DNA from 2 places in the Neobacillus oceani genome. Region 2 is predicted to be linked to the other one. Evidence: riboswitches for the same ligand, from Rfam matches in the RefSeq annotation. Region 2 holds a riboswitch; the other holds the start of a gene.
What was found. A riboswitch is a leader RNA that binds a small molecule or an ion and turns the genes downstream of it on or off. The one in region 2 is predicted to bind cobalamin.
Positions count from the first base shown of each region.

Region 1: it holds a riboswitch for cobalamin, as region 2 does, so the genes downstream of both, V1499_RS04565 (ribonucleoside-diphosphate reductase subunit alpha) here and V1499_RS17105 (DUF4430 domain-containing protein) in region 2, are expected to answer to the same signal.

Region 1 is NZ_CP143543.1:907,912-924,442, reverse strand. It holds gene V1499_RS04595 (hypothetical protein) at 1-307, shown strand, start outside; gene V1499_RS04590 (CotH kinase family protein) at 815-1,885, shown strand; gene V1499_RS04585 (spore coat protein CotH) at 2,001-3,056, shown strand; gene V1499_RS04580 (DUF2642 domain-containing protein) at 3,201-3,869, shown strand; gene V1499_RS04575 (arsenic transporter) at 3,988-5,349, opposite strand; gene V1499_RS04570 (class I SAM-dependent methyltransferase) at 5,872-6,582, shown strand; cobalamin riboswitch at 6,735-6,930, shown strand; gene V1499_RS04565 (ribonucleoside-diphosphate reductase subunit alpha) at 7,073-9,361, shown strand; gene V1499_RS04560 (ribonucleotide-diphosphate reductase subunit beta) at 9,382-10,428, shown strand; gene V1499_RS04555 (flavodoxin domain-containing protein) at 10,409-10,873, shown strand; gene V1499_RS04550 (DUF2935 domain-containing protein) at 11,000-11,905, shown strand; gene V1499_RS04545 (cation diffusion facilitator family transporter) at 12,170-13,039, shown strand; gene rpiA (ribose-5-phosphate isomerase RpiA) at 13,179-13,877, opposite strand; gene wrbA (NAD(P)H:quinone oxidoreductase) at 13,955-14,572, opposite strand; gene V1499_RS04530 (alpha/beta hydrolase) at 14,668-15,276, opposite strand; gene V1499_RS04525 (flavin reductase family protein) at 15,390-15,998, opposite strand; gene V1499_RS04520 (ring-cleaving dioxygenase) at 16,022-16,531, opposite strand, start outside.
Region 2 is NZ_CP143543.1:3,359,524-3,376,054, reverse strand. It holds gene V1499_RS17115 (MFS transporter) at 53-1,255, shown strand; gene V1499_RS17110 (AbrB family transcriptional regulator) at 1,308-2,384, shown strand; cobalamin riboswitch at 2,466-2,653, shown strand; gene V1499_RS17105 (DUF4430 domain-containing protein) at 2,774-4,528, shown strand; gene V1499_RS17100 (DUF4430 domain-containing protein) at 4,610-5,506, shown strand; gene V1499_RS17095 (energy-coupling factor transporter transmembrane component T) at 5,470-6,369, shown strand; gene V1499_RS17090 (ABC transporter ATP-binding protein) at 6,351-7,949, shown strand; gene V1499_RS17085 (ECF transporter S component) at 7,979-8,683, shown strand; partial or broken gene V1499_RS17080 (formate/nitrite transporter family protein) at 8,947-9,765, shown strand; gene V1499_RS17075 (LysE family translocator) at 9,871-10,491, opposite strand; gene V1499_RS17070 (phasin family protein) at 10,897-11,424, shown strand; gene V1499_RS17065 (ABC1 kinase family protein) at 11,439-13,115, shown strand; RNA gene ssrS (6S RNA) at 13,430-13,625, opposite strand; gene V1499_RS17055 (GDSL-type esterase/lipase family protein) at 13,683-14,459, opposite strand; gene V1499_RS17050 (hypothetical protein) at 14,492-14,815, opposite strand; gene V1499_RS17045 (hypothetical protein) at 14,884-16,041, shown strand; gene V1499_RS17040 (winged helix-turn-helix domain-containing protein) at 16,354-16,531, shown strand, end outside.

The sequences.
Region 1 (16,531 bases), 2.1 Mb from region 2:
TGGCTGCGGCACGACTTCCGGCTGCGGCCTGTTCCTCCAACTCGCCCAGTTGTGCAATGCTGGCCTGTTCCACGGCGGCCGGTTCCGCGACTACGGGACCTTCTACGGCGGCCGGTTCCGCGACTACGGGACCTTCTACGACGGCCTGTTCCACGACTGCGGGACCTTCTACGACGGCCTGTTCCGCGACTGCGGGACCTTCTACGACGGCCTGTTCCGCGACTGCGGGACCTTCTACGACGGCCTGTTCCGCGACTGCGGGACCTTCTACGACGGCCTGTTCCGCGGCGACCTGTTCCGCGACTAAGAGACTTTCTACGACGGCCTGTTCCGCGGCGACCTGTTCCGCGACTGAGAGACTTTCTACGACGGCCTGTTCCGCGGCGGCCAGACTTATGGTGACGGCCTGATCCGTGAGAACGGCACGACTTATGATGACGGCCCGATCCGTGAGAGCGGCCCGACTTATGGTGACGGCCTGTCCCGTGAGAACGGCCAGACTTATGGTGACGGCCTGGCCGTGACCTTTTATTAGCTACGGGTTCCTGATGTAAAAAACCCTCCATGCCGTGGGATGTAATATCCTTTACAGCCTGCTGGATATCTCTTCCTGCTAACTTTTGCATAACTAACCCTCCAATCAATTATCAGTAGAAGAAGTGTATTTCCTCCTTCATCCTGTATTACAATGTACGTTTTAGAAATTGGCATGTATAGACAAACATAACTGTTTTTATAAAAATATACTTTTGTCTAAAGAACTTCTTTTTGATTGAGGACATACGATTTAGGGAATGCAAAAGGAGGGCTAGCGATGAATTTACCTAAATTTGAAATTTTTATTAATCCTATCGATCTGAGGGAACTAAAGTCAGATATCTGGAACGATGAACCCGTTCCTGCGTCATTAAGAATCAATAAAAAAAGAGTTGAAATTGACCTCTCCTATAGAGGCTCCCATATTAGGGAATTTATTAAAAAGTCGTATCACATCACACTTTTTAACTTTAAAGGAATCAATGAGCTTCATATAAACGCTGAATATAAGGATCCTTCATTAATTCGCAATAAACTTTCCCTCGATTTTTTTTCAAGCATTGGCTGCCTGTCCCCTTCGTCCAAGCATGTCCTTCTTTCCATCAATGGAAAAACTGAGGGAGTGTATCTTCAACTGGAATCAGTCGACCATAACTTTTTAAAAAAACGAAACCTTCCACAAGGCCCAATTTTCTATGCAATTAATGATGATGCCAATTTTTCATTAATTAGCCCTATCGATAATGACACAAAAACTGACCTTTATGCGGGGTATGAAAGAAAAACAGGATTGAAAAGCGATACGCTTGTCCTTTCTGAATTTATCTACCTTTTAAATACATCTGGAAAACAGGAGTTTGAAACGATTATTCCTAAACACTTGAATATTGAACAATACTTTAAATGGTTGGCAGGTGTAGTATGCACACAAAATTTTGATGGATTTGTCCACAATTATGCGCTTTATCGCAATGAAAGGACGGGCCTTTTTGAAATACTCCCTTGGGATTATGATGCCACATGGGGACGGGATATTAATGGTGAGGAGATGAGATATGACTATCTTCGTATTGAAGGCTTTAATACTTTGACGGCAAGGCTGTTGGACATCGATAAATTCAGAAAGGAATATGCTACTATAATGCGGAAGATATTAGATGAAAATTTTACGAAAGAATCAATCGAACCCCAAATCCTAACCCTTCACTCCTCCATCCGGCCCTTTTTGCACCAAGATCCCTATGTGCGTGACCGGATTGACATTTTTGACAAAGAGCCTGATTTCATCCTCCAGTTTCTAAAGGACAGGCAAAACTACCTAAAAGCTCATTTACATGACATTGAATAGGCAGAGGCAAAGTTTTATTAAATAGGCCAATTCTTCATGCATGACAAGACTAGGTTACGTATATATGGAGTATATCTATCCCCTATGGATAAATGACAAGGAGGAAATGAATTAAATGGAAAGAAAAAAAAGTAAACAATCTTCGGCTTCATCTCCCCTGGATTCGTACCATTCCTTTCTTACATCTCTAGTTGGTCAGGAGGTGCAAGTATATAAAGGCGGTCCTGAAAGTAAAAAGGGAAGATTAATGGATGTTCAATCAGACTATATATGCCTCCACGCTCAGGATGAGGATGAGAATAAAGATAAGGACAAAGATAAGGATAAGGACAAGGACAAGGACAAGGACAAGGATAAGGACAAGGACAAGAATAAAAATAAGAACAAGTCCTCCATTGTTTATTACCGTACCGAACACCTCCAAAGCATCAGCGAAAATACCAAGTCCAATTCCATGCCCCGTTTTCACGAGGAAGACTCTGATACCTGTGAGTTTCATAGTGCTGGGAGCTTCAACGCATTAATGCAACATTTTATCAGAAAGCAAGCGCAAATTAACCTTGGAGGCCCGGAATCTAAGAGTGGCATGGTTCTGGCAGTTTCAGGGTCCTATATCGCCTTATTGACTGAAGATGACGGGGTTGTCTATTACAATATCCACCACATTAAGAGCATCAGTGAATGGAACAACAAACAAAATGAGGAAAATGACGAGCAAGAAGTCCTCATACCGGAATTTATTGAAGCAGATGATTTCCATGATTTATTCGGAAAGATGAGCCATAAATGGGTGTCGATAAACAGGGGTGGCCCTCAAGCGATTGAAGGAGTACTTGTCCAGGGAATGGGAGGCCATTATACGATTGTCAATAATGACGAGGTTTTAAGAATCAATCCCTTTCATATTAAAAACATAAGTTGCGGAGCAAAAGGCTCCTATAAAAACACAAAACAGTCTCAACAAAAATCGTCCAATGAAGAAAATGAAGAATCCGAATCATCCGATGAAACCATGTCAAACCAAAGCGGACAAAAGAACCATAAAAGTTCAGGCAGAAAAGCTTCTCGGAAAACTTCCGGAAGAACTTCAAGCAGTTCTTCAAGCAGTTCCAAGGATCATCGTTTCGAAAAAGTAATTAAAACAATTGATTATATGTGGAAGCCCAGATAAAACCTGTCCATAAAGCCCAGGCATTCTCCTATTCAAGCAGAATGCCTGGGGCAACTTTTTAAAATGCCTAATGGACCCATGCTGCAGTGCATTATTTAGAGAGCCTGCCAACTGCCCTCTCTTTGCTGAAAAGGGGTATCAAAAGTGAAAAATGTTTTAGCCTTAAAAGGGCAAAAAATAGAAATTGAGATTTCTGGAAAGACATTATTTCAAGGGATTCTTATCGATATAGGCCAGGATATTATCGTTCTTTTTAATGGAAAGGATTATTTATACATTCCTTTTTCACATATTCATAATTTGCGGCCTGATGATCAGATTGAACTTGAATTTGAGGGTGAACCTCCTGAAATGCCTATCTTTGAAGAAACAAAATCAGTTTCTTATCGTAAGACCCTTACCAATGCCAAAGGCAAATTCGTTGAGATTTTTGTAACGGGGAACAAATCCATTCATGGATATATCCTTAGCGTGCTAAATGATTATTTTGTCTTCTACTCTCCTATTTACAAAACGATGCTAATCTCGTTAAATCATTTAAAATGGCTTACACCTTATCAAACCAATTCCACTCCTTATACACTGCCAAACGAGGAACTGCCCGTAAAGCCAGTCAGCATCCCATTGCAGCGCTCATTTGAGGAGCAGCTAAAAAAACTTGAAGGAAAATTGGTTGTATTCGATCTGGGAGACCATCCTAAAAAAATCGGACTGCTTAAACTGATACATGATAATATAGCAGAATTAAATGTTGCAAGCGGAGAAACTATTTACTGGAAAGTACCTCATATAAAAATGATCCACTGGCCATAATGTTTATGAAATGCACCTTAAACCTGTCCTACGTGTGGAGGGCAGGCTTTAAGGCGTTCAAGGAACACCAACAATGCAAAGACCATTTAGCCGTGGTGATGTTCCCATTCGCCTTTCTTTAGAGTGACTTTCCATTAAATATAAGCTCAATCCACAAATATAAAATCACCAGGGTGAACAGAACGGTTGCAGGGATCACTTTGACCGTTACACGAATATATTCAGCCCAGCTAATCGCAACCTTTCCTTTTTTCAGAATATGCATCCACATTAATGTTGCCAGCGTTCCGATTGGAAGGAATAACGATCCTATATCACTTCCTATGATATTTGCTAGATAAACAGTCTTTACGGTGATTGGATCCAACCCCATATTTGTAAGCGCCAATGTACCAATCATCAAGGCTGGGTGATTATTGAAAATGTTTGAAATAATTGAAAGGGTACCACCCATTACTAAACTAGCATGGAATAGGCTTTCATTAACCAATCCTTGGAGATGGACGATAAGGATATCCGTCAGCCCAATATTATGGAGGCCATAAATCAAGATATACATTGTGTATGCAAAGACTAGAATATGCCATGGCGTCTTTGCGGCCATATCCGTTGGGGGCACCTTAAGGTAAATCCACCTCCACCCCAAAAGAAGTACCGAGCCAAGGACTGCGATTATTTCCATTGGAATACCAACATAGGAAGCGACAAAGAGGCCCAATCTTATCAAAAAGACAAACATCAAAATTCCAATCATGATTTTCTTTTGCTTTTTATGTTCCGGGTCTAAATGATTATCCTGAAGCGGATGATAGTTGTGTTCTTTAAAATCACTTGTCAGCGTAATATGCGCTATTTTACTGGGAATATCATTTCTGAATACGAGATAAAGCAGCGCGGATAAAAATAGTAACCCAAGTATTCCCGGAGTAAACATGAGGAGCGTATGGAGATAAAGATCCATCCCTATTATTTTTAAGGCAATAAGGTTGACGATATTGCTTACTCCTATGGGTGCACTTGAAGCGGTTGCAATTAAGGCTCCGCTTAAAAGGTAGGGGATTTTCTGGCGCCTTTTCAGTTTAAGCTTTTTTAATAGAAGAATTAAAATTGGAGTGGTGATAAGAATACTTCCATCATTATTGAAGAAAACGGTCATCAGGAAGCAAAATAGATTCGTCAGCCAAAACAATCTCCGGCCATTTCCCCGCGCAAGATTTGAAAGGACCGCAATCGACCATTTAAAGAAACCGACACTCTCTAGTACAAGCACCATGACAATTGTTGATATGATGGTAATGGCGGCACCACTCACCTTTGAGCTAATATCGATTAAGTTTGCCAGAGTGATGTTTCCCCAAATGACTACTGCCAGTGCCCCGATGGTTGAAGGAATTGCTTCATTTAATCCTTTAGGCCTCCAGAAAATAAATAGCATTGTCAAAATAAATGAACTAACCGTTACGAACACTTCAGTGCCCATTATCTATGCAATCCTCTCTTTTTTAGAGGTTAATCCTTTTTTTCGTTTAAAGCTTTCCCCTCCTTGTTTAGTTCTTTTACCAGGATGTACTGTATGTATACGTAGCGGCAGAAAGCCTTGTACTAAACGATTGAACTATTTCTCGTAAAATCAACTCCTATCATCCAAGTACATTTACCTAGTAAAGATAGTTGCCCCTCCTACTGTCCACAAACAGCTCCAGAACCGTTTGTCATATTTGTAATATTTGTAATAAATTCGTGAAAATTATTAAATTGACTACCTCATACAACCTAGCTTCCAGCATTCCTGAGCCCTCCTTTTTATTCAAAGGATAATTACATAAGAATGATCTTAAACTTTTAAATTAGAGCCAGCACATACAATAAAAGCTTTAATTTATACTCCCCATCCGCTTAGGTAGATTAGAATTTTTAATGCTTCCTTAATATGTCTGTAATGGTTATTAATGGTGAAAACAGTAAAATAGAAGAGTATACGATTCAGAAAGTGGTGATGTTGATGGTAACAATGATTACGAGCAACGATGAACTTCTATTCATGCTTGATGAGCTGTTAAGAGAGGAATCCAAGTTCAATTGGGACGAGTTTTATGTTAATCGAGATCGGAACGTCCCCTTTTTCAGGAACCTTCCTGATGAAAATCTTGTAGGCTATTTTAAAAAAGGGCTTTTAACTCCCGGGACTGCACTTGAACTTGGCTGCGGTCCTGGACGTAACGCTTTTTTCCTGGCCCAAATGGGGTGCCAAGTAGATGCGATTGATTCGTCTCGTGAAGCTTTGGATTGGGGAATGGAAAGGGCCAGGCACCATAAAATCGATGTCAATTTCATCCTTGGCAATATTTTTGAATTTAACTTAATAAATGGGAGCTTTGATTTCGTTTATGATTCCGGGTGTTTTCATCACATTCCCCCGCATCGGAGGATGGGATACCTTGAGCTGGTTGCAAATGCATTGAAGCCGGGAGGTCACTTTGGCCTTACCTGCTTTGTCGAAGGCGGGGAACTTGGCGGTTCTTCCCTTTCAGACCTCGAGGTATACAAGCTCCGTACGCTGCAGGGAGGCCTCGGATTTACAGAAAAAAAAATAAGGTATGTTTTTCGTGACTTTGAGGCTGTTGAATTGAGGAAAATGAAACAAGCGAATGAGCATGAAGGGGTTTTTGGCGTAAATGGGCTTTGGACTGCTCTTTTCAAAAAAAGGACATAATTCATCAAGGGGGCAAAAAGCCAGTTCGGGCACTGGATTAAAATGTTTTATAAAAAATGAAAATGTTTTTGCTTGCCAACAAGAAGTGATTCAGATACCATAGAGAACATACTCAATATATTGACAAAAACAAAATCAGTATAACTATATATAGTATTGCCTTGAGATTGGATGCCGTTAGGCTTAATAGGGAATCCGGTGAGAATCCGGAGCTGCCCCCGCAACTGTAAATGCAGACGAAATGGACAAACCACTTTACAACGTACTTTAACAAGGTGCCTGTAAGGGAAGGGTCCGGAGTAGAATGACGCATGAGTCAGGAGACCTGTCCTCTCTTAAGCTGTTTCACTTCCTCGGGGATTGGGAAGATGAAACGATGGCAATCAGAAGGCAGGTTATTGCTCTAGTATCTCTTCCCTCCTTTTGATGTGATCGTTTCATCCGCTCAGTCCATGAGCGGATTTTTTAATTTTATTTTGGAGGGATGATTATGGGAAAACAACTACAGGTTAGGTATTCAAGCATCTTGCAGGCTCTTGAAGAAACGGCTAAAGAGTATGGTTTGGACTGTTCGCAGATAAAAGACAAGTTGATTGAATTGGAGGCTTCAGAAGTAGAAGCTGGACAGCAGGCTTTGTATTACTCATTGAACAATATCGCCATCGACCAGCCCGACTGGACATTCGTGGCGGCCCGGATTTACCTGGAGCAATTGTACCTGGAAGCTGCTGAAACCCGTGGCTATGCCAGCCAGTTGAAATACGGCTGCTTTTACAGCCTGATAACGAAACTCACCGAAATGAACATTTATTCGACATCACTTTTAAACGCTTATTCAAAAGAAGAGATTGATGAGTTATCACGGGAAATAGAGCCGGCAAGAGACAAGCTTTTCACCTACATAGGATTGTTTTTGTTTGCGGATCGTTATCTGGCCAGAGACTATGCGCGCAATCTATTTGAGCTCCCGCAAGAACGGTTTATGGTCATTGCCATGACGCTGATGATGCAAGAAGACAAAGCGAAAAGGCTCGGACTTGTCAAAGAGGCCTATTGGGCGATGAGCAATTTATATATGACTGTTGCTACCCCTACCCTCTCCAATGCAGGGAAAAGCTACGGCCAACTTTCATCCTGTTTTATCGATACGGTTGAGGACTCGCTTGATGGCATCTATTTGAACAATTGGGATATCGCCCGCCTAAGCAAGGATGGCGGCGGAATCGGCATTTATTTTGGAAAGGTACGTGCCCTTGGTTCCGATATTAAAGGCTTCAAAGGAATGTCTTCCGGTGTAGTGCCGTGGATAAGGCTAATCAACGATACGGCGGTCAGCGTTGACCAGCTTGGGCAAAGGCAGGGCGCGATTGCGATCTACCTTGATATTTTCCATAAGGACATCATGAATGGATTTCTCGATTTAAAAACAAACAACGGCGATGAAAGACGGAAGGCCCACGATATCTTTACCGGCGTCGCCATCCCGGACCTTTTCATGGAAAAACTGCTGGAGACTGATGAAAACGGGAGGAGCACTGGCGAATGGCATACCTTCTGCCCTCACCAAGTGAAACAGATTATGGGCTGGCGCGACGGGGAAGGGCGTCCGCTTGGCCTTGAGGACTTTTACGATGAAAAAGACAGGAGACTATTCACGGAGAAATACTACGAAGCGGTTAATAATCCGCTTTTGCCGCGGAAAACATACCGGGCGATGGATATTATGGCAAGGATTATGGTCGCGCAACTTGAGACTGGCACCCCCTATATGTTTTACAGGGATGAAGTGAACAGGCAAAACCCGAATAAGCACCTTTCCGCGGAAGGCAGGACTTCTATTTATTGCAGCAACTTATGCACGGAAATCGCTCAAAACATGTCCCCTACCACGATTGTAAAGGAATACACGACCGAAGATGGAGACATCGTGATTGTCCGCAGGCCCGGTGATTTTGTCGTCTGCAACCTCTCATCCATCAATCTATCAAAAGCAGTGCCGGCAGATGTGCTTGATAGGCTGATTTCAATTCAAGTGAGAATGCTTGATAATGTGATAGACCTAAATACGATCCCCATAGGACAGGCGCAGCAGACGAACAAAAAATTCAGGGCTGTCGGCCTGGGTACATTCGGCTGGCACCACCTTCTCGCCCTGAGGGGAATCCACTGGGAGAGCGATGACGCGGTTGGATACGCAGATAAGCTTTATGAAGGTATTGCCTACCATACGATTCGCGCTTCCATGAAGCTTGCAAAGGAAAAAGGCCCTTACAGCAAATTCCCGGGATCTGAATGGGAAACAGGAAAATACTTCGAAAGGCGGGGCTACTCATCTTGCCGCTGGGCTAAGCTTAAAGAAGATGTCCGGAAAAACGGGATCAGGAATGGCTGGCTGATGGCCGTTGCTCCAAACTCATCGACCGCCAAAATCGGTGGATCGACGGATGGAATCGACCCTCTCTATTCCGTTGAATACGCGGAGGAAAAAAAGAATTTCAAATTTAAGGTAACAGCTCCCGACCTCAACCATATCACCTATAATTTTTATCGGCGCGCTCGGCATGAACTCGACCAAACGTGGAGCATCCGCCAAAATGCAAAACGGCAGCGCCATATTGACCAGTCGATCAGCTTCAATCTCTATGTAAGGCACGACATTAAAGCTAAAGATCTGTTGAACCTTCATTTGGAAGCATGGAAACAAGGCCTAAAGACCACCTATTATGTACGAAGCACGTCCCAGGTGGAAATCCAGGAATGTGAATCATGCCACAGTTAAAAAAGAAAGGAGAAGAGATTATGGAAACATATGCACCATTAAAAAAAAGCAATCTATTAAACCATGATGAGCCGAACCGCTCTACTGGAATCATTAACGGCCAGTCATCGGGACTGCTCAATTGGAATGATATTGCCTATCCGGAAATGTATGACTTATACCAAACACTGCTATCTAACTTTTGGAAAGCACAGGAAATCAACATGCAGGACGACATCAAGCAATGGGATTCTTTAAGCGCCGTTGAAAAAGATATTTTCCTTCGGGTGAACACGCAGCTTGCCTCCCTTGACAGCCTGCAAACCCCGACAATGAGCCAAGTGATGGATTACGTAACGGATTCCAGCTTTAAAGCGATTTTTGCAGTCATTTCCCAGCAAGAAGCGGTCCATAACGAATCGTATTCATATGTGTTAAGCTCTTTAGTCCCTCTAAGTGAGCAGAATAAAAGGTTCAATGAAGCAAAGGCGGATCCGATTGTACAAAAAAGGAACAAGCTGATTTTGGATGCCTATGAACAATTTCGACAAACCCCTACGCCTCAGCATCTATTTGAGCTTGGGGTCAATTCAATTATTTTGGAGGGGATCTATTTTTACGCAGGATTTGCGTTTTTCTATAATCTCGCACGCCAGCAAAAAATGTTGAAGACGAGCACGATGATCAGCTATATCCAACGGGATGAAATGCAGCATGCCTATTTTATTTCCCAATTCATCCGGATCCTCCTCACCGAAAATCCAAGCCTAAATACAGAAAAGAATATCCGGTATATTTACGAGGCAATCGGTAAAGCGGTGGATTTGGAAAATGAGTGGGCGGCCGAAATCCTGAAAGAGATTGACGGGATTAACTTGGCAGAATTCAAAGGTTATGTCGAGTATTTGGCCAATAAACGGCTACGGCAGCTCGGGTTAAAAAACCTTTATGAGGACCGGGATAACCCGATGCCATGGATCCATGTTTTCAGTGATGAAATGATCAATGAGACGAAGTCGGATTTTTTCGAACAAAAATCACGGACGTATACGAAGGTTACCCAATCAAATGGCTTTGACGAATTATGAAGCGGAGATTGCAATTGTTTACACCTCAGTAACCGGAAATACGAGAGTTTTAGTGGAAGAAATTAAATCCGTTTTTCAACAATACGGCATATCCCCATCTCTATTTCAAGCAAGCCTTTTTCCATACGAAATACTGAAGGACTTTGATGCAATCGTAATCGCTACCTACACATGGGGAAATGGAGAAGTCCCACCGAGTATGCGTCAGATTTATGAAGCCTTTGAACAATCGGATACAAAACACGTTATTACAGGGATTGCCGGGACCGGAGATAGTTTTTACCCATATTTTTGCGGGGCGGTGGATGCTTTCAGGGATATGCTATTCGTTCAAACAACACTAGCCGCGACATTGAAGGTTGAATTGGCCCCCCAGGACACAGACCTCCCCCGTTGCCGCCTGTTTGTGGAGAGCATTCTGAAACGGGTAAGACAAGAGAAATAACAATACGAAAAGCACGGTATCTCCCACGCTTTTCGTATAACTAAATTAAAGCCCCAAATGGAGATTAACATATTCCCCCCTTCATTCCAATATGATTAATAGTAAATTGGGAGCAGGGGGGAAAACATGCAAAACCAACCGCAATTACCAGGACATGTGAGCGGCGGCCAGTTCAGCCAAATGCTGGTGCCGCCAGAAACATTTGCTGCCAGGCCAGAATCACTGACCGAGCAAATGTTTGTTGAACGCTCGATAACGGAAAACAGGTTTTGGCTCAGGATTATGAAAGAACACGCTTTGTTCCTTGGAGAAGGATTTAACCGCAACGATGCCCAGCTCATACAACAGGCAGACCGGTTCCATGCGTATTTTGAGCAGCAGGAACGAAAGGCTTATCAAGTACCGCATAACGTATCACTTGTAAGGAAATTGAATGAGGAAAGCATCGAATTGGTCAATGGTTTCCGGAATTTTAAAAGAAATCTTCTCATCCTGATCATCAATTGCAAAGTGAGTGGTTTTAACTTTCCTCTGCTCGTTGACCATATCGCACGTGAAGCTGAATATTTTATGAGGACACTGAAAAAGTTCAATGATGGAATACTGGACCCTATCCAGGACGCTATTATCAGCGAGAATGTCTTTTGGCTAAAAATAATGATGGAACATTCACGCTTTATCTCTGCATTGCTTGATCAATCCGAAAGGAACCTCGTCAATGCCGCTCGGAAATTCGGGGATGATTTTGAGGTTTTACTTAACCAAGCTAGGGATGTAGAGTCAATGTTATATAGAAAACAGCCCACTTATCCAATCATTGGAAAATTGAATAAAGACAGCGAAAGTGCGACAACAGAATTAAGGGCGTTCAAGAAAGCGGGATTGGACTTTATCCAGGCTTGTCAAATACGCAATGTCATTAACCCATTATTGGCAGACCACGTTCTCCGCGAAGCTGACCACTTCCTCTTTATGATTCATATATTGGAGCAAAGGCTGAATGCCAAAAAAATGGCCGAACAGCAAATGTAAAAAAATATTTAAAAGCCAACAATTGCAGTTGGCTTTTTTCATTTGGAAATGCCAATGAATTCTAGTTCCATAATCCTTTCGAGCCGATCCGCTGCCATATTAGGCTTTGATCGCCTCTTCAGGAATTATTCTGCACTTTTTCTTCTAGTTAACTTTCTTTACCATGCCTTATTTAGTTAAAAACACACAAAAGTCTTGCCCTAGACCCACACGGTTACTGAATGTTATGGTAATGGAGGAGTTTTTCAAGAGGCGGTGGGTTCGGTGGAAGAGCAAAAGTACAAAGATTTAAAACTTGGGGAACGCGGGGCTATCATAAGCATAGTGGCCTATCTCATACTCTCCTGTTTGAAGCTGATCATTGGGTATATGAGCGGGTCTGCCGCCCTAAAAGCGGACGGGCTAAATAATACAACAGATATTATAGCCTCAGTCGCTGTACTGATAGGACTGAAAATTTCACAAAAACCGGCAGATGAAAATCACAAATATGGGCATTGGAAAAGCGAAACCATTGCTTCAATGGTAGCTTCGTTCATTATGGCTGCTGTGGGAATTCAAGTACTAATAGATGGATTCACTTCCATGTTTCATAACGGGAAAGAGTCCCCAGATATTGTCGCCGCTTATGTCGCACTTGTTTCCGCACTCGCTATGTATTTTGTATATCGGTATAATAATAAACTTGCGATAAAAATTAATAGCAGTTCCGTTTCGGCAGCTGCGAAGGATAATCTATCGGATGCCTGGGTCAGTATTGGTACGGCCATCGGTATATTCGGCTCGCAGCTGAACATGCCTTGGCTAGATACAGTAACAGCCATAGTTGTAGGGTTTTTAATTTGCAAAACAGCTTGGGATATTTTTAAACAAGCCTCACATGAACTATCGGATGGTTTTGATGAAAAAAAGCTTGAGCTCTACAAAGAAATTATTTTAAACGTTAAAGATGTGAAAGGTATAAAGGAAATCAAAGGACGTTATTACGGCAATAACGAGGTCATTGATTGCGTTATTCTTGTAAATCCATCACTTGGAATCAAGGAAGCCCATGATATCGCGACCCTCGTTGAGAAAATCATGATGGAAGAGCATGGCGTATACGATGTCCATGTACATGTGGAACCACTTTAGGACAAGCCCCTTTTATATTCAAAAATTCGTCCCTAAGTTTCATTCATTTTCAATGATATAATCCTAAGCATGGGAAAGAAATGCAAAAACCAACACCAATCCGATAAATAGTAAGAGCCAACACTGGATGTTGGCTATTTCATTTATGAATAGTGTTTGTTACTCGTTTCTCCCGCTCCATGATTATTACTTCCTTGTTTTTATCCATGGTTATGACCATGTCAGCCATCCCTATAAAAAGGCCATTATCCACTACGCCTGGAATCATATTCAAGTCGTGCTCCATTTCATGTGGGGCCAATATTTTAGGGCATGCACAATCGAGGATATAGTTCCCGTTATCTGTAATAAAAGGGGTCCCATCAACCATTCTTATTTTAGGATTGATCCCAAGCTTTTGTATATGCCTTTTGGTCGCTTCCACCCCAAAAGGGACGATTTCGACTGGTAATGGGAAAGAGCCAAGCCAGTCAACCAATTTACTGGAGTCTGCTACAATGATTAATTTCTTTGCGGCTTTGGCTACTATTTTTTCACGTAATAATGCACCACCGCCGCCTTTAATTAAATCTAAGCTGCTGCTGACTTCATCAGCCCCATCAATAGCAATATCAATTTCATCTATCTCATTGAATGATGTTAGAGGGATATTTAATTCGGTTGCTATTTTTGCCGTTTGGCTTGATGTTGGAATTCCTTTAATGGAATAACCCTGTTGAACAAGTTTTCCAAGCAATTGTAGGGTGTAATAAACTGTGGAGCCCGTTCCTAATCCAACTACGATATCTTCCTTTAAAAATTCTACTGCTTTTTCTCCAACAGCTTTTTTTTCATTCAAACGCTCCACCTCCTATGTATAAGTAAATTCCAAAGGAAAAGAGCTAATCAAATCATTTGATTAGCTCCCATACTCCATTATTGATTTCCTTTTTTAACCCACTCAGCGACTTGGACAGTACGTTTTGCTTGGTGCTTAACTGCCGGTTCTGCCTGGGCAGCATCTTTCATTTTCCCATCTTCACCGACTGTGACACTTGTCCCGTACGGATTTCCTCCTGCGCCAAATAATACAGGATCCGTGTAACCTGGTGGCGCGATAATTGCTCCCCAGTGCATCATTGACGTATAGAGGGAAAGAATTGTCGCTTCCTGGCCTCCATGAGGATTCTGGGCAGAAGTCATGGCACTGACAACTTTGTTAACTGTTTTTCCAGTTGCCCATAATCCCCCCTGAGTATCAAGGAACTGCTTCATTTGGGAAGGCATATTCCCAAATCTTGTAGGAACGCTGAAGATGATCGCATCGGCCCATTCAAGATCTTCAGAGGTGACAACGGGAACATCCTTTGTTGCTTCTGTCGTCCGTTTCCACACTTCATTTCCCTGTACGACGGATTCTGGAGCCAATTCCTGTACTTTAAATACCTTTACCTCTGCACCTGCTTCTCTTGCGCCTTCCTCGGCCCACTTAGCAAGTTGGAAGTTCGTGCCACCCATACTGTAAAAAATGACTGCTAGTTTGACATTTGACATTTTTTCTTCCTCCTTACTTTTGGATCTTCCGAATAATCTGGATAAAAATCCCATACTCATATCACCCTTTAGTATATTACCCTAATTATTTCTTTTCATTCCAAAACTTTTCGAAACCATTCGGCAGCCGCCTCGACTTCTGATAAAGTCAGTTGATGCCCACGATTTTCCCAATGAATCTCAACCTCTGCACCCGCCTTTTCTAATAAAGATTGGAGTTCAGCCGATTCGGTTGGTGAACAGATTGGATCGTTTGTTCCCGCGGCGATAAACACGGATTTCCCTGACAAATCTGGAAGTTCCAAGCCCCGCAGCGGTACCATTGGATGATGCAGGATTGCCCCCTTCAGTGCATTTTGGTAATGGAATAATAAACTTGCAGCTATATTGGCTCCATTCGAGTAACCTATGGCAACAATGTTGTCACGGTCAAATCCATAGTTTTTGGCCGCCTCATCAAGAAATTCATTTAATTCCCGGGTTCGGAAAACAAGATCCTCTTCATCGAAGACACCTTCCGCCAATCTCCTGAAGAAGCGCGGCATTCCGTTTTCCAGTACATTGCCGCGGACACTCAAAACAGAAGCCTCATCATCAATTCTTCCCGCAAGCGGAAGAAGGTCCAATTCATTTCCTCCTGTGCCATGAAGCAAAAGCAAAGTCGGTCTTGTTAAATCTTTTCCCTTGTTAAATATATGTTTCATTTTTTCTCCCTCCAAAACATGAACGTGCACAAGATGCATCATTTTCTTTCATTTCTTTCCTTCATAGAAAGGCCGAACTTGGCTAGTTCCAAGCCTGAGCTTGTTGAGGAAACCTATTCAGGCCGCTCAATTGAAAAGATTTCACCTATTTTTGCGTAATTTGTACCAGCCAACCTGCTGACAGCAGCCAAGCCCTTGGGATCTATTCGCCCATTTTCATAAATGTCAGGTTCAATATGGAATTGAACCACTCTCCCTATGATCATATCGCATCCGATTGAATCTTCATTACCCAGCTCCAAGCTCTGTTCCAATCTACATTCCATCCTAATCTTGGCTTCCTTAACCCCAGGAACTGAAACTTTCACACTATCAACCGGGGTTAAGTTTGCATCCTTGATTTCACTTTGGTCAGGAGGAAGGCTTGCCGCTGTTTTATTTATTTTTTCAACATTTTGCTCATCAACTATATGGACAACAAATTCCTTGGAATCGATGATGTTCCTTGCAGTATCCTTTTGCCTTCCGTCTCTCCTTTGAATCGAAAGGGAGATCATCGGAGGATTAGAAGATACAATGTTAAAGTAACTAAAAGGTGCACCGTTCAAAACGGCGTCTTTTGATAATGTGGTAACGAAAGCAATCGGCCTGGGTATGATACTCCCAATTAGGAACTTGTAATTTTCTCTTTCGGTATTTTTGGACGGATCTATAGAAAGCAATCGTATCATCCTTTTTCCTTTAATCAGTCTAGGTTCCTGACTTCAAACGGCAGCAGCTTCCGCTCAATTCGCTCCCTTAACTGTTCATAACGCGAAGGAAGCATCAATTTTGCGCCCAATGTCTCTTGTGATTCATCATGGGCAAATCCGGGAGGGTCCGTCGCAATTTCAAACAGGATTTCGCCATGTTCCCTGAAATAGATGGCATTAAAATAATTCCTGTCCTGTACAGGCGTTACGCCGTACCCGTTAGAAGCAACGTATTTTTGCCAGTCCAATTGGTCGGCATCATCGATAGCCCTCCAAGCAATATGGTGGACTGTTCCTACGCCCATTTGGCCTCGCCCAGTCGGAATAGCTTTCAAATCAATGACATTTCCGATGTCCGCCGAAGAACGGAACCGAAGGAAGTCACCTTCACTACCAACGAATTCAAGCCCCATAACTCTTTCCAGCAAGTCTGCAGTTTTATCAGGCTTGGCGGAAAATAAAGTTGCCCCTCCAAACCCTTTGATGGCCACTTCCGGAGTAAC
Region 2 (16,531 bases):
AAAACGAAAGAAAGTTATAAAAACAGTATACATAAAAGAGAGGGGAGCTGGAATGGGATTGGGACAGGAAAGAATAGCTGCCCGTGAAGAATCGGGCAAGAAGGGCAAAATTTGGACGAGGGATTTCATCCTGGTCTGCTTTGCCAATATGTTTATTTTTATTGGATTTCAAATGACTTTGCCCACGATTCCCCTATTTGTCGAACACCTCGGCGGGAATGACCAGATGATTGGATTCGTTGTTGGGGCATTCACCCTTTCAGCGCTTCTAATCCGCCCCTACGCAGGCAGGGCGCTTGAGTCAAAAGGCAGAAAGTTCGTTTATTTGACCGGATTGGCTATTTTTGTCCTTTCGGTCGGTTCGTTCGGCTTTGTGGGGGGAATTGCGTTTCTGTTCCTGTTACGATTTATCCAGGGAGTTGGATGGGGCTTTTCGACAACAGCTTCCGGAACAATCGCTACCGATTTGATTCCTCCTGAACGGAGGGGTGAAGGAATGGGCTACTATGGCTTGTCGGGGAATATCGCATTGGCGGTCGGGCCGTCGCTTGGCCTAATCCTTGCCGGTATATTGAACTTCCAGCAGCTCTTTTTAATTTGCGCCGGCCTTGGCCTTGCCGCCTTGATGCTATCTTCTGTTATTCGATACAAAAAGGTGGAAGCGGTCCAGAAAGCTACCGCACTTAAATGGGACTTTTATGAAAAGAGCGCATTGCAGCCGTCCATCCTGCTCTTTTTCATGACTGTTACATTCGGGGGAACCGCGTCTTTCCTTCCGCTTTACACCACCCAAAAGGAGATTCCTGGCATTCAATGGTACTTTCTGATTTATGCTTTGGCCCTTTTGGTGACACGGGCATTTGCCGGACAGATTTATGACAAAAAAGGCCATAGGGCGATTTTTATTCCGGGGGCCTTACTGATTTTTTTCGCGATGCTGCTTTTATTCTGGCTTCCAAACAAGGAAAGTTTATTTTTGGCGGCGGCGCTGTATGGCTTTGGCTTTGGTACAATCCAGCCAGGGCTTCAGGCGTGGGCAATCGAGAAGTCGCCGAAGAACCGGAGGGGGATGGCCACCGCAACCTTCTTTTCCTTTTTTGACCTCGGTGTTGGTGTTGGCGCGCTGCTGTTTGGCCAAATCGGCCATATCTTTGGGTACGGGAGCATTTATCTTGCCTCCGGGATATCAGTATTTATTTCAATTCTTTATTACCTCGTTCTTTTAAAAAATGAAGGCAGGGAGCGAATGGCTTAAACCTGAAAAAGCCATTCCGACAGGAGGCCGCCGTTATGAGGATAGATAAAAAATGGTGAAGGTATCGGATTTGAAAGCTTTTTTATTCACTTTATTCCTCGCCTTATTTGGCGGTGCCCTTTTTGAATTTCTGGGCTTGCCCGTGCCCTGGCTGCTTGGACCGATGGCTGCTTCCCTTGCAGCTTCCATTTCCGGGAAGGCGTCCTTGGAATGGCCGGTGAAAATTCGCGATGCGGCGCTTATCATCGTCGGGTATTCAATCGGCCTTTCTTTTACGAAACCTGCCTTATTGCAAATTATCGCGCATTTCCCGTCAATTATGCTGATGACATTCATTTTGATCGGGTACTGCGCCGTTATGGCCATGGCAGTGGCCAGGCTTTCCGGGCTCGATTACCGGACGGCTTTGCTTGGAAGCATACCGGGAGGGCTTTCACAAATGATTGCCCTTTCAGAGGAAATCAAGGGGACGGACAGCTCGGCGGTAATAATCTTCCAGGTGTTCCGCGTGCTCATGATCATTTTTCTCGTTCCTTTCACAGTTCTTTATCCGTTTTCCGGAAGCACGGCGGATTCTGTTATTCAGACAGCCTCCTATGCAAACCTGTTTCCCGGAATCCTGATCTTCGCCCCGCTGGCGGTTGTTTTTGCGGTCTTGGGGAAAAAGCTTGGGATGCCGACCGCGTTCCTGACTGGGCCAATCATCATCACGGCCGTTTTAACCGTTTCCGGAGTCGATGGGCCAGTGCTTCCGGGAGCAGTCATGGACGTATCACAGCTGATGATCGGGACGTATATCGGGCTCATGTTCAAGCCAGGAAGCATTGCAAGGAACGGAAAACTCCTTCCATTCGCCGTAGGGTCGAGCGTCGTTCTCCTCGCGGGATCGGCTGGATTGGCCCTTCTTTTGAAAAACTCATACGGGCTGACGTTTACGACCAGCTATCTAAGTATGGCGCCGGGCGGAATGGACCAAATGGGCATCATCGCCCACGAGACTGGGGCGGATTTATCGATTGTCGCCGGGTACCAGCTGTTCAGGGTTTTCTTCATCTTCTTCGCGATGCCTTATTTGCTCAAGGGATTGTTCGGCTTAATGGGCAGGAGGGAAATGAACAGGCAGCGCTAACTTACCAAAGGGGTGGGAAAGAAGAGCAGGTTAAATATCTATACAAATCACGAAGACTATTTGTATAATGGAATGGACATAAAAAATACCTTTAAAACAGGTGCTGGCAATTCTGTTTGTCAGCTTAAAAGGGAAGTTTGGTGAAAAGCCAACGCGGTCCCGCCACTGTAAATGCGAGCAACCTATACTTTGCCACTGCCCAAGGGGCGGGAAGGCATAGGGAGCGATGACCATGAGCCAGGAGACCTGCCTGTTTACACGCACCTTTAGCCTACGCGGATAGGAGGGTGTTAAGCCTGGCTTTTTATACTTTTGCCTGCTTAACGATGAACCTCCTCCTTCACAGGGGGATTTTTTTATGCGTAAAAAAGAATAGGGAGAGAAAGAGAATGGTTAGAAATCAGTATGTGAAGCTCGTGCTTGCATGGATGCTCGTGTTTACTATGTTTGCCGGGGGACTTGGGCAGAAGGCGGCTGCGGCGGCCGTTACCGTAACGGTGAAGGTTCTGGGAGAAAAGGGGGCGGTCCTTTCCGAAAAGCAGGCAGAGATTGGGGAAACAGACACAGCGTTCGACGCCTTAGCCAAGGCTGCCGGTACTGACGCGGTCAAGTTCGAGCAATACAGCTTTGGGAAAATGATTACAGAGATAAGCGGATTGGCCGCGACAGATACAGTTTACTGGGGATTTTACATAAATGGCATTTCAGCGATGACCGGCGCCGACTCGTATAAGCCACAGGCTGGCGATACCCTGACGTTCCGGTATGAGTCGGAACCTCCAGCGGGAAAAGTAAATCTTGTTATAAAGGGAAAAGACAATGAGCCGAAGGAATTCAAAGATATTGCTTTCATTGATAAGCCAAATGCATTCCAGCTCCTTCAGACTGTTGCCGGGCAGGAAAATGTCTCTTATGTGCAATACGACTTCGGAAAAATGATTTCTTCCATTTATGGCCTTGAGGCGACAAACACAAGCTTTTGGGGCTTTTACGTCAATGGAGAGTCCCAGATGGTCGGTGCGGAAAGCTACCCGTTGAAAAACGGCGAGACGATAGCATTTAACTATGACACCTTTACTCCTCCAGCCGAAGAGCCTGGAAAGAGCGAGACTGAAAAAGATGTCGATGTTTATCCGGCGGACAAGTTTGCTGGCGATTTGAATGGGACGCTTGAGCATGTTTTAAAAAATAACCAGCTCGGGGAATGGGAAGCCATCGCCCTGAAACAAGCAGGAAAGCCAATCCCCGCAGATTACCTGAAGGAAGTCGCGAAAAAGGTAGCGGACAGGAAAGGCCAGTTTAGAAATATAACAGATTATGAGCGGTACACCCTCGGCATCCTCGCGGCAGGGGGCAATCCCGAAAATTTTGCGGGATACAACCTGGTGGAGGGCATCTACAATGGCGATTTTACAAGGCAGGGTTTAAACGGGGCTGCATACGGCCTTATTGCCCTCAATAGCGCAGGCTTTTCCATTCCCGTGGATGCTAAATGGAATCAGGAAAAGCTGAAGGCTCATCTTATCGCGAACCAGGGCGGCGATGGCGGCTGGGGCCTTGACTTGGAGGCAGGAAGCGATCCGGATACGACGGCAATGGTGCTAACGGCATTAAGCCCGTACAAAGATGAAGAAGCAGTAAAACCGGCAATCGAAAAAGGGCTTGCCTATTTGAAACAGCTATTTGCCGCTGGCAAGGTTGACAGCAGTCCCGCCACCGCACAGGCAGTCATTGCCCTTTCAGCTTTGGGGCTCGATGCCAATACCGGCATCATCACAGCGGACGGAAAGACGTTGCTCGGCTATCTGGCGTCGTTCAGGCAACCAGAGGGCGGATTCGCCTGGAAAGCGGGAGACGAAGCGGATCCCCTTTCGACAGCTCAAGGGGTTCAGGCACTGGTTGCCTACCAGCTTTACAAGGATGGCAAGGGTTCCCTTTACACATTCGCGGTTGACCCATCAGCTGGCGAAAATCCCGCTATTGAACAAAACGTTAATGAAACCGGTAAGGAAGGCGCTGGAAAAGAAGATGGACACCGCTTGCCGGATACGGCTACAAATGGATACACCATGATTGCAATCGGCATGTTCTTACTGGCTTCGGGAGGAATGCTGTTGGCCGTGGCGAGGAGGAAACGCGCCTAAAGCGTTGCTCAAAACACCGGGCAGCCTTAAAATGGCTGCCGGCCACGTGGCAAGATTAAATAGAGGACAGGAGGAATGGCAATGAGACGTAAATTCATCATAAGGCGGCTGCTTGCTTTTTCATTGCTAGCCGCCCTTGTGCTAGGAGGATGCGGTACAAACCCTGAGCCTTCGGAATCGAAACAAAAGAACGGCCAACCTGAAACGGTTTTAACGACTGAGGAGAAGGCAGGGGAAAAGGCGGATGAAACCTCGTCCGCCGCCCAGCCCGCAGATGCTGCAACTGTCGCAGCCGGAAAGGACGGAAATGAAGCTAATGTTTCCAAAGGCAGCACTTCCGCGGCATCTTCGGATCCGGGAAGCTCCGGTAAAGCATCAGAGGGCAATGGATCATCCAGCAATACAGCCGGGAGTGGAAACTCCACAACTACCTCAGGAAAGGCTGGCTCAGGTAATTCAGCTTCTTCCGGGACGACCTCCTCCAAAGGCGGTTCCGGTTCTTCAAGCAGCACAGCCTCCTCAGGCAGTACGGCTTCCCCGGGAAGTACGCCATCGTCAGGAAGTACAGCTTCCACCGGCGGAACGGGATCTTCTGGAACAAATGGCGGTAGCCAGCCATCAAAGCCAGTCCAAAAAGCTGAGCCCGCCGCTTCGGCGTCCATTTCGATTAAAGGCCCAGATGACGCTGGTATGATTCTTGGAGTAACAACAGTTGACATTAAGGATGGGGATACCGTGCTTGATGTACTCTTAAGGGCCGCTGGGAAAAAGGGGATAGACGTCGATTACACAGGAAGCGGCCCGACAGCGTATGTTGCGGGGATCGCCAATTACTATGAACGTGATTATGGCTCGAGGAGCGGCTGGGTTTCCAAAAAGAATGGCAAGAACCTTGAAAAAGGCGCCGGCATTGTGAAAGTTTCAAATGGCGACAGGATTGAGTGGGTCTACACCGAAGACTTCCTGAAAAAAGAATGAACAGGCTCCATCCTTTAACCGCGTTTAGCTACTATGCCGGAGCACTGGCAATTCTGCTTATTTTTCAGCATCCCGTATTTCTTTTCGCGGGCTTTTCTATCATCGTGTTTGTGAATTTTGTCCAAGATCGCTGCAGAAGCCTGCGGCGATGGCTTTTTTTTATGCTGATAAGCGGGGCTCTCTTATTCGTTGTAAATCCCCTTTTCAATGAAAGGGGACGCCATGTCCTTTTTGAATGGGCTAGCCACCGAGTCACGCTGGAGGCGGTTTTGCTCGGCGGAATGGCGGCGCTATCGGTCATGGGTATTATCGCCTTGTTCGTTTCCTACAATGAGATTATGACTCCGAACAAGCTGCTGTTCCTTTTTTCAAAAATCATGCCGCAATTCGCGGTCCTTCTTATGCTAACACTCCGCTTCATCCCGCTGATGAGGATTAGGCTCGGGGAAATAGCCGCCGTCCAGGCAAGCAAGGGAATAACGGTTACGTCGGGAACGATAAGGGAGCGCGCCAAAAACGGCATGCTTTACATTCAGACACTGCTTGTCTTTTCACTTGAGGAGGCAATCCAGACCGCGGACTCAATGAAGGCACGTGCATATGGGACCGGGCGAAGGTCAGCCTACCACCACTTCCGCTTCAGGGAACTGGATTGGCTGGCGTTCTGTTTACTTGTCCCCGCTTTTGTTTTTGCTGTTTATGGACGAATAAAAGGGTGGGGAACGCTTGCCGTTTATCCAATCATGGAGGGCGTGGGCCTGCCGGGCGCGGAAACAGGCTTGCTGATAGCCATGATTTGTTTTGTTGGCTTTCCGGCAATTATTGAACTGAAAGGGGCTTTCCGTTGGTATACATCGAACTGAACAACGTTACATTTACGTACCCGGAAGCCCCCGGACCCGCGCTTTCCTCGGCTAGCCTTTCAATCGGCATGGGGGAGTTCGTCGTCCTGTTCGGCCCGTCCGGTTCCGGTAAAAGCACGCTGCTTAGGCTTTTAAAAGAAGAAATTCGCCCTCATGGAAAACTTGATGGGACGATAACTACAGGGGGGTCTGGTCCGGCCGAAACAGGTTTCGTCTTTCAGGACCCGGAAAACCAGATTGTCGCAGACGACCCGCTCCATGAGATGGTTTTCGGACTAGAAAACCGCGGCCTCCCGACCAATGAAATGCGGAGCCGGGTTGCCGAAATCGTCAGCTTTTTTGGGGCAGAAACGATTTTACATAAAAAAATGCATGAGCTGTCAGGGGGACGGAAGCAGCAAATGAACCTTGCTTCCGTCTTGTTGATGCAGCCGGATATCCTGCTACTTGACGAGCCTGCTTCCCAGCTTGATCCGGTTAGCACGCGTGAATTGTTTGACATGCTGAAACGGCTGAACGAGGAATTCGGGATGACCATCATCCTTGCCGAGCACCGCCTGGATGACGCGATTGCGCTTGCCGACAGGGTTGTGATGCTTGAAGGGGGCCGGGTTGTCCAGGACGGGCCGCCGCGGCTCATCATGCGTAGGCTATGGGGTACGAATTCCGAAGCCTTTATCCCCAGCATTCCCGCGTTGTTTTTGCGGGAGGAAAAAGAAACCCCGCTGGACATGCTGCCCCTTTCCATAAAGGAAGGGCGGAGCAGGCTTGACTTGCTTGGGCCGCGGGCTGTAGAAACAGGCCTTGAAGAGGGGAAACCCCTTCAAATAGGGGAGGTTCTTCTATCCGCGAAAAACCTTGGCTTCCGTTATGAAAAGAAAAATGGCCCTGTAATTGAAGATTTCAAGCTTGAGCTTAAAAGAGGTGAGCTTTATGCACTATTAGGTGGTAATGGCTCCGGGAAGTCAACCTTGCTTAAATTGCTGTCCAATGTACTAATGCCCTTTGAAGGGAAGATCTCTTTTAAAGACAGGCCGTTCAAAAAGTTGAATCCACAGGATCTTGCAGGAAAGATTGCCTATTTGCCGCAAAACCCCCGGCTGTTTTTCCTTCATGACAGTGTAGCGGGCGAAATTGACGCAGCTTGCCTAAAATGGGGTGTGGACCGTGCGGAAGCGGACCGGCTCGTACATGAATTCGGTCTAGAAAGCCTTCTTAACCGCCATCCGTATGACCTGAGTGGCGGAGAGCTCCAAAAGGCCGCCTTTCTTTGCCTGTTTCTCAGGAAACCGGATGTTTTCCTGTTGGATGAACCGACAAAAGGACTCGACCCGATTTCGAAAAAGAACCTCGGTTCAATTTTGCAAAGAGTAAGGGAAAGCGGTTCGGCAATTCTTATGGCGACGCATGATATCGAATTCGCCGCAAAATACGCAACCCGGTGTGGCATGCTGTTTCAGGGGAATATAACTTCGGAAGATTTGCCTGAAAGCTTTTTTAAAGGAAATTTCTTTTACACGACAATGGCCAGGCGCCTGTTCAGGAGCTTGGATAAGCCTGGGAAAAAGGCAGAGAGATGAACATGGCACATTGGGAGGGGAGGCAGGGCATGGTTCGATGGAAAAAAGCAGTTATAGCCATGGTCCCGGCAATCATGCTGGCCCTCCTTTTCTATGCCGCGGCAAAGGCGGAGGCGTTTATGTGGGCAAGTGTCGGCTTTGCCGCTTTGGCGTTCATTTACCTCCTCGTCCGGTTTGAACGGAGGAAAATTGAAGCGAGGGAATTGGTCCTCCTTGCGGTACTCGCTGCAATCGCGGCAGTCGGAAGGATTCCGTTCGCAAGCATACCGGGGGTCCAGCCAACTACGTTTGTGATTATCATGACCGGCCTTGTATTCGGTGCCGAAAGCGGCTTTTTGGTTGGGGCGGTGGCCGCTCTTGCCTCGAACATGATCCTTGGCCAGGGGCCGTGGACGCCGTGGCAGATGGCCGCATGGGGACTTGTTGGGCTGACGGCAGGCTTATTTCGGAAAACCCACTTGATGGATAACCGATGGGGCAGAATAGCTTTCGGATTCGCATGGGGCTTTTTGTTCGGGTGGATTATGAATATTTGGGGATTGCTGGCGTTTGCCCAATCCGGAGGCGAAGTTAGCCCAGCTTCAATCGCAACGTATTTTGCCGCAAGCGCGCTTTTTGATTTCTTGCATGCATGCTCGAATGTATTTTTCCTGTTGCTGTTTGCCGATGTGTGGCTGAAAAGCCTGAGCCGGTTCAAGCGGAAATATGGTCTCCTTGAAAGGAATGAAGGGTGAAGGAATCAGGCTGGCATTTTTTATGTTAAATGACAGGGTGGACGTTTAACACCACGAGGACATGTACCCCGGGAAAGGCAAAAGGCAGCCTTCCCTGTGATGATTAGTCTCGGAAGCTTTCCTCTTGGATTGAAAACCAACAGCCACATTTAACTAAGCTTTTTTTGAAAAATGTTCACAGGCCTGATGTGAATAATAGTGTAAAATGGAGGAAGAAGAATTGTGAAACCAATCACAATTAATACTTGAAGGGTCGCGGTCATATGTCTTCCTCCTATTCCAAGCCTGAAGAAATCATGGACATCACTGTTCAAAACGGCGTCAAAAAAACAGGCTATTCCTTTAAAACCTCAATGATTCTTGGTTTCCAGGCCGGGGCGTTCATCGCGCTCGGCTATTTGTTGTCAATCCGGATCACAGCACCGCTTACCGGCGATATAGCCGGAATCGGCACGTTCCTCGGAGCAGCCGTTTTTCCAATCGGCTTGATTCTCACGCTTATTGCCGGCGGTGAGCTGCTGACAGGAAATATGATGGCTGTCCCGCTTGCGGCGTTCGCGCGTAAGATTTCCGTCCGCGCTATCATGCAAAATTGGGTGATTATCACACTATAAAACTTTATCGGCGCCCTGTTTGTCGCCTACGCTTTCGGGCATATAGCCGGACTCACTTCATCTGGAATATTCCTCGAAAAAACAGTCAGTATTGCGGGGCACAAGCTTGAGGCGACGTTCCTTGAAGCGTTTGTCTCGGGGATTGGCTGCAACTGGCTAGTCGCGGCGGCTGTCTGGCTCTCCTACGGCGCGAAGGACATTATCGGAAAAATTGCCGGCATTTGGTTCCCGACAATGACGTTTGTAGCCATCGGATTCCAGCATGTCGTTGCCAACATGTTTGTCATTCCGGCAGCGATCTTCGAGGGGCATTTTACATGGGGGCAATACGTTGCCAATTTTATCCCGGTATTTTTGGGAAATGCCGTGGGCGGCGCCGTGTTTATTGCGATGGCTTACTGGATCGCCTTCCGTAAGCCCAAAGTAAAGTCCAATACCCCTGTCATTTATTTAAAAGTAAAAGGTTGAAAAGAAGCCGTCGGCATAAGCTGGCGGCTTAAACATTGCATTGAACGATAAAACAAAATCCATTGATAAGAAGAGAATCTTTTTACATAAAAATATATCCCGCGCCTAATCCTGCGTCTGGAGCGCCAGCTTAAGCCCCAGGCCAATATAGACAAGCCCTACAGCTTTCCCCATCCACTTTGATGCCGGTCCAGGTTTGGCGAAGAATTTGCTGCCAATGGAGCTCGTCAGGAACACGAGGGAGGTTGTGTACAGAATCCCCATTACAACAAAGGTCAGGCCAAGTATCAGAAGCTGGATTGTAACCGGCGGGCCGTCAGACCGCACAAATTGCGGCAAAAACGCAAGGAAGAACAAAGATGTTTTCGGATTCAGCAGTTCAATCAGCAGCGCCTGGCGGAACGACGGGATTCCAGTTGGAAGCAAGGGCTTTTTTGCCGGCTTCGGTTCCTTTTTTGACCTTTCCAAAAAAGCCATGATGCCTAAATAAATCAAATACGCCGAACCCATGTATTTAACGACCTCAAACGCAAGTGAGGAAGTCATCAAGATTGCCGACAACCCCGCAACGGCAGCGACCGTATGAATCAGGTCCCCGGCGGCAAGCCCCAATCCGGTAACAATCCCGGTCTTTATTCCCCCTTTAACTGTCTGCGATATTGTTATAAAAACCGCAGGGCCCGGAACCAGGAACAACATGAGGACAACCAAAATGAACGTCAGCACTTTTCATTCCCCCCTTTTACAGAGAATAATAGTTATCTATTCGACAAACGTATTAGCTATTTTAACACTTTAAAATGGGAATAGAAACTACTATTCTGAAATAATAAACTTCTTTTTAAAAAGAGCAAAGCCGTTTTTTGAAAAAAATGCTGCTCCTCTATTCAAACCTTCTTGTCGGGTTAAAACGCCAATAACTTGGAATAGGCAATTCCTATCTGGAAAGCTTATTTGAAAATTGCTGCCAAGGTATCGGACTCCAGCAAAATATTCAAGTTGCCTGGCCAAGGAACCGAAGTCAAACTCTTGTACCTGCCATGAAAAAGATTTTTCTTCCATTGCATGGGTAAAATTTGTCCTTTTAGGGTATTAGGAAATGACATAGTGAAGAGGAGGCTGAAACGAGATATGAGCGATTTATTCAGCAGAGGAATTTTGCTTGGCCTTGGAGCGGCAATCGCAGGCAAGGAAAAACTTGAAGAAACGATTATGAAAATGGCCGAACAGGGCACGATGAGCAAAAACGAAGCGGAATCACTGTTCAATGACCTTGTCAGGAAAGGCGCGCAAAAAAGCGAGAGCTGGAACCAGGATATCCGGAACTCAATCACAAGCCAGCTGAAAGAGTTAGGATTTGTAACAAAGGACGAATTCGAGACGCTTCAGGCCCAAATCGTCCTTTTGCAAAAAGAGCTTGCCTCACTCCGAACGAAGGATAGCCAGCAGTCCGAAAAATCTTCCGGCTATGCGGATAACGGAAGCGGGCTGAGCTCTGCCGGTTCGGGGTTCGGCGAAACTCTCCCGGGGGCGGGTATTCAAGGTGTACCGGAAGATATGCAATTGACTGGCGCTGATGAACAAACGGGTTTCACCGGAAACCTGGCCGATACTGCCAGCAAAAAAATCTCTCCCGATACAGACCGCGTTCATGACTGACAGTTGGTGATGGAATGTTGACAGATAAGCTGCGGCGATTAAACAGATACAAAGAAATCCTTTCCCTTCTAGGGAAATACGGATTCGGATATTTGATAGAAGAGGTCGGCCTTAGCCAGCTCCTTTCATTTAAGGATCGGATTAAGGCCGATTTTAAAAAGGAAAACTCCCAGGAGATGGGCGTCCGAATCAAGGGCCTGCTGGAAGAGCTCGGCCCCACATTCATTAAGCTCGGCCAGCTCCTAAGTATCAGGAGCGACCTATTGCCTGACGATGTCATTAGGGAACTGGAGACGCTTCAGGACGATGTTCCGCCCGTTCCGATCGAACGAATAATGGAAAAGCTTACAAGCGAACTGGGCAAGCCTCCAGAAGAAATCTTCCATTCCTTTAATGAAGACTACGTGGCGGCCGCATCCATTGGCCAGGTCCATGAAGCTGTATTGTGGACAGGCGAAAAAGTCATGGTGAAAGTACAGCGGCCCGGCATACAGAAAACGGTCCATACCGACTTAGAAATCCTCCGTGATTTGTCAAAGCTGCTAGAACAGCATTATGATTGGGCCGAGCAATACAACGTATCGGAAATCACCGAAGAACTTAGCAATTCAATCAGAAAAGAACTAGATTATATAGAAGAAGCCCGCAATACCGAAACGATCGCACTTCAGTTTGAAAAAAACGAAAAGATCAAAGTCCCGGAAATCTTCTGGGATTACACGACTTCAAATATTTTAACAATGGAAAAAATCGATGGTATCAAGATAACCGACGTAAATGTGAATGTGGCGGACAAGAAAAAACGGCGAGAGCTAGCTGATCTGCTTGTCCAGTCATTTGTCACACAAATTTTACGAGAAGGTTTTTTCCATGGCGATCCGCATCCGGGGAATATGCTCTATACGGAAAGGACCGGGCAGCTTGCATTCATTGACTTTGGCCAGGTTGGCAGGCTTTCGGGCAGGATGCGTTATGAAACGGCTTCGATGATGATCGGCCTAATGCGAGAGGACACAGACATGATCGTCAAAGCGCTTTATCGGCTGTCGGATGTACCATCGGATGTGGATGAAAAGGAATTTTACGATGATGTCGACCGGATCAGCAAGACGGTGAGCAGGGTTCCACTCGGGGAAATGGACCTCGGAATGACGGTCAAGGATTTGCTTTCCACCGCGCAGGAACACCGGATTATCGTGCCGACCGAGTTGACGATGCTAGGGAAAACATTGATCACTGTCGAAGGAATCATTTCAGCAATCGACCCTGAGCTGAACCTGATCCAGCTGGCCAGGCCATACGCAGAGGAACTGGTCATGGAGCGCTACAACCCATTTCATATAGGAAAACGGCTCCTGAAAGACGCGGAGGAAATGTCGGAAACCATTGCGAAGCTCCCCCGCCGTGTTGATGAAGTCCTTGAACAGACTGCGGATGGCGAGCTGAAACTGAAAATCAGCCTCTCACAAATCGATTCCATTTTCAACAAAATCGATCGGATCTCAAACCAAGTATCCTTCAGCCTGACACTACTCGCCTTCAGCATCGTCGTCCTGGGGCTTATAATTGGAGCGACCTTTGGGACGGATACATTCCTGACAAGCATCCACGCGCTTGAAATCGGCTTCGCCGTCGCGTTCCTCATGTTCCTCTGGATCATTTATTCAATCTTAAGGTCAGGCAGGTTTTAAAAACAATGCACGGTTAGCGGGACTCACCACTGAGGAAAACTTCTAAGATTAATCATTGCAGGGCCAGTGAGTCTTTGCCTGTCACGAAGGAACTTTGGCATTTTGTTGGAGTCTCCACATGCCGCTGCATCTGGATGGAATCGGAGTGAAGTATTACGATTGAAGCGCCTGGAGCGCAAATCAAAAAATTTAAGAAAACAACTCTTTATAGTGAAATCCCGGTTTGAAAGTGCCGGGTCTTTTTTCGCTTGCCTGCCTTCAAAGGAGACACCAAAAAACCGGCCCCATCCGGGAACCGGTCATAATATTAAAAGGGAAAAGCCGCATTTGCCGTAGGTAATATAAGAAAGTTTTAAACCACCACTCCTCAAAGTGGGTGTCTCCAGAAGCGTTCCTGCCTGTCCCCCTTGCCGTGTAGGCGAAGGCATGTCATTCCGGCTTCGTTCAAAAACTCCCTATAACAGCTTAAAGGTTAAAACTTTATTATGAGTACGAACAACGCAGCTTGATAGTAGTATGATACAATAATTGCCTTGAATATTCAATGTAAATCAATTCCAAATCGCGTTAAGCAGCGGCTTTTATCATACTCGTCTTCAATTGGAAAATGATTTGCGAAGCAATCGCCTTATAGCCAAGGGAATTCGGATGGACGCCGTCCGGGGCAAGGTTCTGCAAATTATCCCCGTTTATGACCTTCGACGTTTCCACGACAATGGCAGTCGGGATGTCCTTGGCCGTCCTGTAAATGTTCAAATTCCATTTTGGCAAAAGCTTGTCGGCCATTCCATAATACGCCGCTTCGGGATTAAGGGGATTATACAATTCCAGGAACACAATCGTCGCCTTTGGATTCATCTCCGTAATCCTTGCTGCGATATCGGCCAAATTTTGCGAAAAAGACTCTTGAATCGAATCGAACGCCTTGAAGGCGGACTGGAAATCCGTCTTCTTCGCTGCCCGAAGGACATCATTTCCACCGATATTCACCGTAATAATATCGGCCCGCTTAATTTCCTCGTCATACTTGCTTGAATCAACGAGCTGCTTCAACTCGCCGCTCGTCATCCCGCTGACCCCTTCATTCTGGAAATCGACTTCCTTAGCAGTCAGCCTCCCAAGCTCTTCGGAAAAATGCCGGACAAGATTTTGGTCCTGGTCCGCTCCAATCCCACGGATAATCGAATCCCCAAGGGCAAGATGGTACAGCGAATTCTTCGGATACTTCGAATAATAATCAATATATGTCGGAGAGCTTTCCTGGCCGGATGCTTCCAGCGACTGTTTTTTCAATTGGCTAATCTGATACTGGGGATAATAAAGCCAGCCGGCAATACTTCCCACAATGATGACGGCAACCAGGAGGATGTACTTAGCTATTGATTATGCTCCCCTTCCATTATTCTCTTAAATTTTCTTACAACCATTATACCAAAATATGTATAGGGAATAATTAGGTAATCACTGGTAATTCCCTTTCCCAGCCAGCCATAAACCTCTTTTTTTAGAGCCTGTTTTTTGAAAAATTGGCCACCCGGGCCATTTGTTTCGGAAGGCTTTTTCTTTACGCCGCCATCCAATTTTGCATCAGGATCAATCTGCAAAAGAAAAATTTTTTTGTCTGCTTGTTGGGGAGAATTGGCTCGTTTTTGTGAAAAAAGGAGCAATTTTTGTCGAATAAAAGCCCCTATGAATGGCAAGATAGATAATTTTTATCTAGAATTCAAACCGATTCTGTGCAACAATAACAGAGTAAGGAGGGGGAATTTTGAACAGAAAGATAATTTTGGTTATGATCGCAGTGTTTGCTTTGGCGATAACAGCCGGTGGTTATGCGGTATATGGAGCGAATAAAGACAAAAGAGCTGAAGATTCGGTAGAAGAGGCCAAAGCCTCCGCCGCCGACTTATATAAGGAATTGAAAAAATACATAAACTCCGGTGAAGAGACCAGCGAGTTTAAAGAAATTGATGGCGACAAAATTTTAACCGTAGAAGCAAAGATAGCCATTGCAAAAGCTGACCTTGAACACGCTTCGGAAAACGCAAAAAAGAAGCTTGGAAAAGTTTTGAAAGAAACGGTGGAACCAAAAATTAAAGAAATACAGGAATACAATAAAGGCGCTGCAATCGCGACGACTTTATTTGGACGGATCAAAGAGGCGGAAAAGCTGGCCGCGGAAAATCCGTTAACGCCCGAGCTGCTTGCTGGATTGCCGCAGCTGAAAGAAGACACAATTGAGGAAAGCAGCAAATTCAAAAGCCTTGAGGCGCCATATTCCACTCTATTCGCCGACAGATACATCCTGAGAGTCGAAAAGCTTGAGGGAATCATCAATATGTTCGCGACAGCCGAACAGACTGTCCAGGCGGTCATCGATATGTCTGTCGATGAAAAGACTAGCAGGGAAGTGTTTGAAAAAAAAGCTGAAGAAGCGAAAAAAATGATTGAAGACCTCACGAATGAAGCCGCACGGGAAGAATTGACAGATGAACTAGAAAAAGCGACGACGGCTTTCTATACAGCGGCTGTGGAGCGAGAAGAACTGGCCAGAAAAAAGGCTGAGGAAGAAGCAAAAACGTTTACCGCCGGGGATGGGACCGTCTTTGAACTCGGGGAAGGGCCTAATTTCGAGCCGGAAGCATCTGTGGCAAAAAAACATGGAGGAAAGGTTTACTACATGCCGAATTCCGACGTGGGAATCATCGTCAAAGATAAAACGGCGATCCTGTCAATGAGCACTGGCTCAATCGGAACGACAACCGGCCAGGCGAAGCTCCTTGCCGATTTGCTAGTGGCGAAGGGATACAAAATCTCGTACGAAACGATAAAGGGTGTCGTGGATTCAGGCACGACTTTTGAGGACACGAACGATTTCATCCGTGTTTACAAAGAAGGGGAAAAGCTATACGCGAATATGTGGTAATTATAAGAAGCATCCAGGATACATATGCCTGGGTGCTTTTGATTTTTGAACGTCCGACTTGCATTTCGTGATTCTCTTTGGGGAATTCCCTCCGAGGAATGATACGATACTTGTTGCGGAAACTCTTCTCGGAATGATACGGCATTTATCGAAAAACCGCTTAAAATAACAAGGGTGCAATACCTCAACAGTGTGAACAAACTGTTTCCAAACCATTAAGATTTATGTAAAATTGCGCAAACAAGTTGATTCCGCGCCCAAGAAGATTTACTTTTGTACTAACGGAATGGCCCTTTTTGGAGGTTAATGAGAATGAGGATACTTGTAATAGAAGACAATGAAAGCGTTTGTGAAATGATTGGGATGTTTTTTTTAAAAGAAGGCATTGAAGGGGAGTTCATCCACAATGGGCTCGATGGCTACAACCGCTATAAAGAGGGCGGATGGGACTTGCTGATTGTCGACTGGATGCTTCCTGGCATGGATGGTG